Regions from separate parts of the Calidifontibacter indicus genome, predicted to be linked through region 1. Evidence: riboswitches for the same ligand, from Rfam matches in the RefSeq annotation. Region 1 holds a riboswitch; the other holds the start of a gene.

The links. Region 1 has a riboswitch for S-adenosylmethionine ahead of DFJ65_RS13175 (aminotransferase class V-fold PLP-dependent enzyme). Riboswitches for the same ligand answer to the same signal wherever they lie in the genome.
Region 2: another riboswitch for S-adenosylmethionine. It lies ahead of DFJ65_RS14190 (LLM class flavin-dependent oxidoreductase); the one in region 1 lies ahead of DFJ65_RS13175 (aminotransferase class V-fold PLP-dependent enzyme).

Annotation. Positions count from the first base shown of each region.
Region 1 is NZ_QTUA01000001.1:2,772,054-2,776,438, forward strand. It holds gene DFJ65_RS13170 (DNA translocase FtsK) at 1-2,071, opposite strand, end outside; SAM riboswitch class IV at 2,519-2,633, shown strand; gene DFJ65_RS13175 (aminotransferase class V-fold PLP-dependent enzyme) at 2,704-4,134, shown strand; gene DFJ65_RS13180 (ribonuclease J) at 4,144-4,385, opposite strand, start outside.
Region 2 is NZ_QTUA01000001.1:2,991,196-2,995,580, reverse strand. It holds gene DFJ65_RS14200 (amino acid ABC transporter permease) at 1-650, opposite strand, end outside; SAM riboswitch class IV at 723-840, opposite strand; gene DFJ65_RS14195 (RrF2 family transcriptional regulator) at 862-1,461, shown strand; SAM riboswitch class IV at 1,534-1,644, shown strand; gene DFJ65_RS14190 (LLM class flavin-dependent oxidoreductase) at 1,719-2,894, shown strand; gene DFJ65_RS14185 (NtaA/DmoA family FMN-dependent monooxygenase) at 2,906-4,279, shown strand; gene DFJ65_RS14180 (LLM class flavin-dependent oxidoreductase) at 4,276-4,385, shown strand, end outside.

The sequences.
Region 1 (4,385 bases):
TGCTGGCACCCATCGGCAGGAACAGCGCGTCACCCTGACCGATGAGCTTCTCTGCACCGGGCTGGTCGAGCACGACGCGCGAGTCGGCGAGCGACGACGTCGCGAACGCCAGGCGCGACGGAACGTTCGCCTTGATCAGACCGGTCACGACGTCGACCGACGGACGCTGGGTCGCGAGCACCAGGTGGATACCGGCGGCACGCGCCAGCTGGGTGATGCGGACGATCGACTCCTCGACGTCACGCGGGGCGACCATCATCAGGTCGGCGAGCTCGTCGACCACGACCAACAGGTACGGGTAGGGCTGTACGACGCGCTCCGACCCGGGCGGCGGCTGCACCTTGCCGGCACGCACCGCCTTGTTGAAGTCGTCGACGTGCTTGAACCCGAACGCGGCGAGGTCGTCGTAGCGGGTGTCCATCTCGCGCACGACCCACTGCAGCGCCTCGGCGGCCTTCTTCGGGTTGGTGATGATCGGCGTGATCAGGTGCGGGATGCCCTCGTAGGCAGTGAGCTCGACCCGCTTGGGGTCGACCAGCACCATGCGCACCTCGTCGGGCGTGGCGCGCATCATGATCGAGGTGATCATCGAGTTCACGAAACTCGACTTACCGGCACCGGTCGCACCGGCGACGAGCAGGTGGGGCATCTTCGCCAGGTTGGCGATGACGTAACCGCCCTCGACGTCCTTGCCGACACCCATCACCATCGGGTGGTCGTTGCCGCGGGCCGCCTGGCTGCGCAGCACGTCGCCGAGGCTGACCGTCTCACGGTCGGTGTTCGGGATCTCGATACCGATCGCCGACTTGCCCGGGATGGGGCTGAGGATGCGCACGTCGGCCGATGCCACCGCGTAGGCGATGTTCTTGCTCAGCGCGGTGACCTTCTCGACCTTCGTGCCCGAGCCGAGTTCGACCTCGTAGCGGGTGACCGTCGGGCCACGGGTGAAGCCGGTGACCTGTGCGTCGATGTCGAACTGCTCGAACACGCCGCCGAGCGCGTCGACGACGCGGTCGTTGGCGGCCGAACGGGTCTTGTGCGGCGGGCCGGCCTTCAACAGGTCGTTCGCCGGGAGGGTGTACGTGACGTCGCCCGCGAGGAGCAACTGCTCGGTGCGCTGCGGCAACGGAGTCGTCGGCGGCGCCTCGATCTTGGCGACCGGCGCGCCCGGCAACTGAACGGGCTTGCGGCTCGGCTCGGGGCGCTTGTCGGCGGCGGGCGCCGGTGCCGGTTCCGCGGCGCCGTCGTGGACCTCGTCCGGCTCGCCCGAGGTGGTCGAGGTGGTGGACGGTGCGGGCGCGGACGGCTTCGGTCGCGAACCGCGGCCCTTGCGCGGCACCACCTCGGCGGCCTGCTCGAACGGGTCGTCGCCGTCGAGCGCGTCGAGGCCATCGTCCTGGCGCGCCCTACGGCCGCGGGGCTTGCGGCGTCCGCCGTCGATGTGCTCGCCGTGCAGGTCGAGCGCGACCGCGTCGACCGGACCGTCCTCGTCGTGCTCGTCGAGCATCCGTCCGTAGAACAGGCGGTCGAGGACGTGGCGCGCCCGATCGCCGATCTCGTGCACCGGCGTCGCGGTGATCACCAGGAGCGCGAAGAAGCAGAGCAGTAACAACAGGGCGACCGCGCCCCACGTCGTGACCGCGGCGACGGTCGGGCTGGAAGCAAGGAAGCCGATCATGCCGCCGGCCGCCTCCAGGCCCTCGCGCGGCTGGGCGTCGGGCAGACCCTTGGCAATGCTGGTGAGTCCGCAGACGCCGAAGGCGAGCAGGCCGAGGCCGATGCTGATTCGGTTGGTGGCGTGGTGACCGCGCGGGGTGCGCAGGATGTGCAGGCCGAGGCCGAGCAGCACCACCGGGAGCGCCAGCGAGATGAGTCCGAAGGTGCCGGCGCTGATGGTGTGCACGACGTCGCCGAACACGCCGGCGATGCCCCACCACTCGACGGCGGCGATGACGATCGCGACCGCGATCAGGGTGAAGCCCACTCCGTCGCGGCGCAGTTCCGGCTCGAGGTCACGCGCGCTGGTGCCGACGCGGCGGGCGGTGCCACCGGCGACGTGCGCTACGCCCATCCAGGTGCCGCGCAGCGCGCGCACCGGCAGCGACGGTCCTCCCCCGCCACGGGCGGGCTGGCGTCCCTTGGCCGACGCAGAGGTCTTGCGGGCGGCGGGACGCGAGGAGGTGGACTTCGCTGCTGGACGGGAGGTCGACGAGCGGCCGCGTGAGCTGGACTTCGACGCGGTTTTCGGTGCGGACTGACGGGGGGCCACCGTCGCAGACTACGCGACAACCACTCCAGTCACACGCGCCACACGCTGGAGACCGCAAACGCTGCGCTTACCTGCAGCCGCCGCTGTTGCAACCGCAGCGACTGCCGGGTACTGCAGCGTGTGCGGGGTGGGGAGGGGCCGGTTGCGGGCCGGGTTGTGGGGCGGGCGCGGATTGGGCACTTTCGCATCGTGAGATGACGGCCGAGGTAGCTGGCGCGCGGCGCGCCGAGGTGGATATGGTCGCGACCAGGTCATGAGTCTCAGCGTCAAGCCCCGGCTTGCTGAGCGGCAACCCTCCACCGCGGTGGGGTGCTCCGGGTGACGACCGGGCCGTTGCCCGACCGGGCGGCGGCAAGCGCGGATCGCTGCAGCGTTCGCCCCGGGTTTTTCGGGGTGGGTCTGTGTCGGTCCAACGACCGACAGGAGCAGGCCCGATGTCCGTAGCCACCGAAGTCACCGAAGTCACCGACGTCAGCGAAGTCACCCGATCGACCGAGACCGGTCTCGACCCGGTCGTCGAGACCGCCGCCCGCCGCCTCCACCTGGTGCCGGACGACTTCACTCCCCCGCCCGCGCTCCAGCACCAGGGCATTCCGCTCACCGCCCACCACGAACTCGGCGTGCCGACGGTGCACCGCACGGTCGTCGACTTCGCCAACTTCGACCACGGCGCCACCAGCCCCGCACTGCGTACGGTCGAGCAGACGGTGGCTGCCGTGCAGCGCGTCTCGGGTTCGGTGCACCGCGGTGCCGGACACACCAGCCGGCAGACCACCCAGTGGTTCGAGGCCGCGCGCAAGGAGGTCGGCGCGTTCGTCGGTGCACGCGAGGACGACTACGTGGTCTTCACGCGCAACACCACCGACGCGTTGCGCCTGCTGGCCAACGCTCTTCCGCGCCGCACCCAGGTGTTCACCTGGGACTCCGCGCACCACGCCGCCCAGTTCGCCTGGGCGGGTCGCTCGATCCACCGGCTGCCGATTCCGGCGAGCACCCAGGACGCCCTCGACCTGTTGACCCAGGCCCTCGAGTCGAGCACCGCCGAGTCGAAGCTCGTCGTGATCACGGGCGCGTGCAACGTCACCGGCGAAGTCTGGCCGGTTGCCGAACTCGCATCTATCGCAACCGAATTCGGCGCCCGCACGGTGCTCGACGCGGCCCAGCTCGCGCCGCACCACCCGGTCGACATCGACGAGCTCGGCGTCGACTACGTCGCCCTGTCGGGCCACAAGACCTACGCGCCGTACGGCGCCGGTGCGCTCGTCGGCCGCGGCGACTGGCTCGACGAGGCCAACCCGTACCTGCCGGCCGGCGGCGCGACCCGCGCGGTCGGCACCCGCGCCGTGGAGTGGAATGTCGGACCGGCCCGCCACGAGGGCGGCACCCCGAACGCTGTCGGCGCCATTGCCCTGGCGTCGGCCTGCTCGACCCTGCGCAAGCACCACGACGCGATCGCCGCACACGAGGCGGTGCTGCACGAGCGCCTGCGCAGCGGCTTGGCCGCGATCCCCGGCGTCCGCCTGGTCAGTGTGCTCGGCCCGGAGCGCCCGAACGTCGGTGTCGTGACCTTCACCGTCGACGGGTTCGACTGCTCGCTGGTGTCGCAGGTGTTGTCGGACGAGCACGGCATCGCGGTGCGCGACGGGAAGTTCTGCGCCCACCGCCTGTGCGACCAGGTCGTCGGCGGGTGCGCCGTCCGTGCATCGATCGGCCTGGCCACCCAGCCGCACCACGTCGAGCGCCTGATCGACGCCGTCCGACGACTGGTGGAGCAGGGCCCGACCCTCGAGTACGTGCACACGCCCGGCGAGGGCTGGAGCGCGCCGTCCGACCCGCGCGACCTGGCCGAGCCTCTCCCCTGGTGACGGATTAACTCATGCCTCTATGACGATCGGGATGATCATCGGACGACGGCGCAGCTTGCCGCCGACGAACCCGCCGACGGTGCGTCGGATGACCTGCTGCAGCTGGTGGGTGTCGTTCACGCCCTTGGCGCGTGCCTGCTCGAGGGCGTCCTCGATCTTGGGCACGACCTTGTCGAACACCGCTTCGTCCTCGGCGAATCCGCGGGTGCGGATGTCCGGGCCGGCGGCGATGCGTCCGGTGGCGGAGTCGA
Region 2 (4,385 bases), 220 kb from region 1:
ACAGACAACAGACCGCCGCGCACGATCTCGGCGGCGAAGGCGCCGACGTCGATGGTGAGGGCCACGTATGCCGCGACGATCGCCGAGAACAGGTGTGCGGTCTGCACCGAGGCGAATTCCGGTCCGAACGGGATGCCGATCGACAGCCGCGGATAAAGCGAGGCGATCTCGAACCAGAACAACAGTTGCACCAGGGGCGGCACCGAGCGCACCAGCCAGACGAATCCGAAGCTCGCCGAGCTCAACACCGGGTTGTCGGACAACCGCAGGATGGCGACGGCGATGCCGAGCACGTATCCGCTGACCATCACCGCGGCGGTGAGCCAGATGGTGAGCACGAGCCCGTCGAGGATGGCCTTGCTGAAGAGGTGTTCGCCGACGATGTGCCATTGGAAGCGTGGGTTGGTGAACAGGGTGTTCACCAGCATCGCCAACAGCACCGCGGCGACACCGGCCGACGCCCAGCGCAGCGGACGGCGGCGCCCGAGCAGCGGGGCGCCGGCGAGATCGGCGGTCAGATCGGCGACGAGACCAGCGGCAAGTTCGCTTGCGGGAGCGGGGGATTGATCACCCTTGCTGACGTCGGGAGCGGGGCGGATCGCCGGCCCGCTCCGTGTCGCCGACCCTTGGTCGACGGTGAGTTGGGACATGGGTATTCCTCACGTTGATCGGGCGGGCGTCGTCAGCCCACGGCCGGCGCCTGCCGGGTGGGGTCTGTCGAGCCGTCGCGCTTATGGATCGCGCGGTTTCGCGACCCATCGGGTGGTCACCTGGAGCACCCCACCGCGGGAGGAGGGTTGCTGGGCAGCAAGCCAGGGCTTGTCACTGCCGCTCATCACCTGAGAGCTGGAACATAACCAGATGTTCTGGATTCCACAAGTTAACAGCATGCTCTATCTAAATGGTGGGATTTATTTCGCGTCGGCACCGTTTATCGTGGGCACCTCGGGCAACCATGCAGTGGGGGCGACACCGGGCGAGTGGCGGGACAACAGGAGGACATCCGTGCAGATCACGGCGCGCAGCGACTATGCGGTGCGGGCGGCGCTCGAGCTGGCGATCGCCTACCCGGAGCGGTTGACGATCGACCGCATCGTCAGCGAGCAGGATCTGCCCCGAAAGTTCGTCGAGGCCATCCTGAGTCAACTGCGACGCAGCGGCATCGTGGTGACCCAGCGTGGGTGTGCCGGCGGTTACGGGCTCGCACGATCGCCGAAGGAGATCACGATCGGCGACATCATCCGCAGTGTCGACGGCCCCCTCGCCGAGATCCACGGGGTGCGGCCGCACGAACTGAGTTACGAGGGCGTCGCCGAGCATGTTCCGGCGCTCTGGGTGGCGCTGCGGTCGAGCATGCGCGCAGTGCTCGACGTGGTCACTCTGCAGCAGTTGCTCGGCGGGAAGTTCCCTGCGTCGGTGCGGCGTCTCGGCGACGCCGATGACGCCTGGTTGCCTCGCTGACCCACCACTTCAATCCCTACTTTTGAGATAGGCATTAGACAAGACGGCGGTTCGTCGTCTAGCTTCGGCATCGGTCACGAGTGACAGCGTCAAGCCCTGGCTGGCTGTCCGGCAACCCTCCCTCGCGGCGGGGTGCTCCAGGTGATGACCCGGCGACGCCACCCGGCGTCGCAAGCGCGAATACCCTTTGCCGGCAAGGCTTTACGCCCTGAAGGCATCTCTTTCGCGACCTCGCATCTGACGAAAAGGTGATGCCGATGTCGGCCGAACAGTCAATTCATCTCGCCGTGGCGCTCGATGGCGCCGGATGGCACCCGGGCGCCTGGCGCTCCACACCCACACTCGCCGGTGGGCTCTTCGACCCTGGTTACTGGACCGACCTCGCCCAGGAGGCCGAGCGCGGGATGCTCGATCTGGTGACCTTCGAGGATCGCTTCGCACCCACCGACCCGGCGGACGGCGACCGCGACGATGTCGTCGTCGGCGCCCTCGATGCTGCGCTGGTCGCGTCCCGGGTTGCCACCCGCACCGAGCGCATCGGCCTGGTGCCGACGGTGCTCGCTCAGCACACCGAACCGTTCCACGTCTCGACCTCGATCGCCACGCTCGACTTCGTGAGCAACGGCCGGGCCGGCGTGCGACTGCGCGGCAGCTGGGACCCGCGGGAGTACGAGAACGTCGGCCGGCGTCCGGCACCGTCCGCCGAGCGACCCACGGGCGAACAGGTGCGCAGCCTGTTCGGTGAGGTCGCCGACCACATCGAGGTCTCGCGCCGGCTCTGGGACAGCTGGGAGGACGACGCCGAGATCCGGGATGTGGAGACCGGGCGCTTCATCGATCGGGATCGACTGCACTACATCGATTTCGAAGGTCCGGAGTACTCCGTGCGCGGCCCCTCGATCACTCCGCGGCCACCGCAGGGTCAACCGCCCGTGGTGGTGCTCGCGCACCAGGACGACGGCTACCGGCTGGCCGCACGCAGCGCCGACGTCGCTCTGGTGACACCGTCGGACGCGGCCGACGCCCGGCGCATCGCCGGGGTGGTGCGCGGGGAGGCAACGGCGGCCGGGCGCGCCGAACGCGAGGTGCGCGTGCTCGCCGACCTGGTCGTGGTGCTCGATGCGTCGACCTCGGCCGCCGAGGATCGCCTCGGCCGTCTCAACCGACTCGCGGGACGCGAATTCACCAGTGACGCAACTGTTTTCGTCGGCACTGCGGACAACCTCGCGGAGTTGATCCTCGACTGGACCGAGCACGGTGTCGATGGCTTCCGGCTGCGCCCGGCGGTGCACGGACACGACCTGCAGCAGGTCACCCGCACGCTCGTGCCCGCACTGCAGGACGCCGGCGCCTTTCGTCGTGACTACCGATCGACCACCCTGCGCGGCCACCTCGGACTCGACCGGCCGACCAGCCGCTACGCCGCGGCCTGAAAGGACAGGCAATGACCAAGCAACGCAAGCAGATCCGGCTCGGTGCGCACTTCCCGGGTGTCAACAACACCACCGTGTGGAGCGATCCGGAGGCGGGTAGTCAGATCTCGTTCGAGTCGTTCCGGAGGTTCGCACAGACCGCCGAACGCGGCAGGTTCGACTTCCTGTTTCTCGCCGAGGGGCTGCGTCTGCGCGAGCACCAGGGCAGGATTCACGACCTCGACGTCGTCGGCCGGCCCGACACCTTCACGGTGCTGGCGGCGCTCGCCGGGGTGACCGAACACATCGGACTCGCCGGCACGATCAACTCCACCTTCAACGAGCCCTACGACCTCGCCCGCAAGTTCGCCACCCTCGACCACCTGTCGGCCGGCAGGGCGGCATGGAATGTCGTCACGTCGTCGGATGCGTTCACCGGGGAGAACTTCCGGCGCGGGGGATACCTCGATCCGTCCGATCGCTACACCCGCGCGGCGGCGACCGTGGGCGCCGCGCGGCGGTTGTGGGACTCCTGGCTCGACGGTGACCTCATCGCCGACGCGCAGGAGGGAAGGTTCGTCGCCGACCCGCATGCGGGGGCGTATGCCTACCACGACAGGTTCTTCGACATCCGCGGGCGCTTCAACGTGCCGCGGTCGCCGCAGGGGCGACCGGTGATTCTGCAAGCAGGGGACTCGCCGGAGGGCCGTGACTTCGCGGCCGCCAACGCCGACGCCATCTTCACGAGGCACTCGACGCTCGAGGCGGGGCAGGAGTTCTACCGCGACGTGAAGCGGCGCCTGGGCCAATTCGGCCGGACCCCGGAGGAATTGCTGATCCTGCCCGGTGTCACCTTCGTCGTCGGTGACACCGACGAGGAAGCGCAGGAACAGGCACGCGTGATCCGGCGGCAGCAGGTCAGCGGTCGCACCGCGATCAACTTCCTGGAGCAGGTATGGAACCGCGACCTGTCCGCGTACGACCCCGACGGCCCGTTGCCCGACGTCGACCCGGTCGTCGGAACCGAACTGCTCACGCAGGGGCGGGCCAGCGTGCGCCGGGACGACGCGCTGCAGGTCGCGCGCCGCTGGCGCGAGCGGGCCGAGGCCGACAACCTGTCGATCAGGGAACTCGTCATCGAGACCACCGGACGACAGAGCTTCATCGGTTCGCCCCTGACCGTCGCATCGCAGCTCAACTACTTCGTGCAGAACGACGCCTGCGACGGTTTCATCCTGGTGCCGCACCTGACGCCGGGCGGTCTCGACCCGTTCGTCGACAAGGTGGTGCCGCTGCTGCAGGAGATCGGGGTGCTGCGCACCGAATACTCCGGCGGCACGCTGCGCGAAAACCTCGGCCTGCCGCCGCAGGCAGCAGCGGCCGAGGCGCGGGAGGAGGCGTCATGAGCGTCCCGCTCTCGGTGCTCGATCTGGTGCCGATCTCGTCGGGGGCGACGGCCGCCCAGGCAGTGCGCCACAGCGTCGATCTCGCCCGACGAGCAGAGGAATTCGG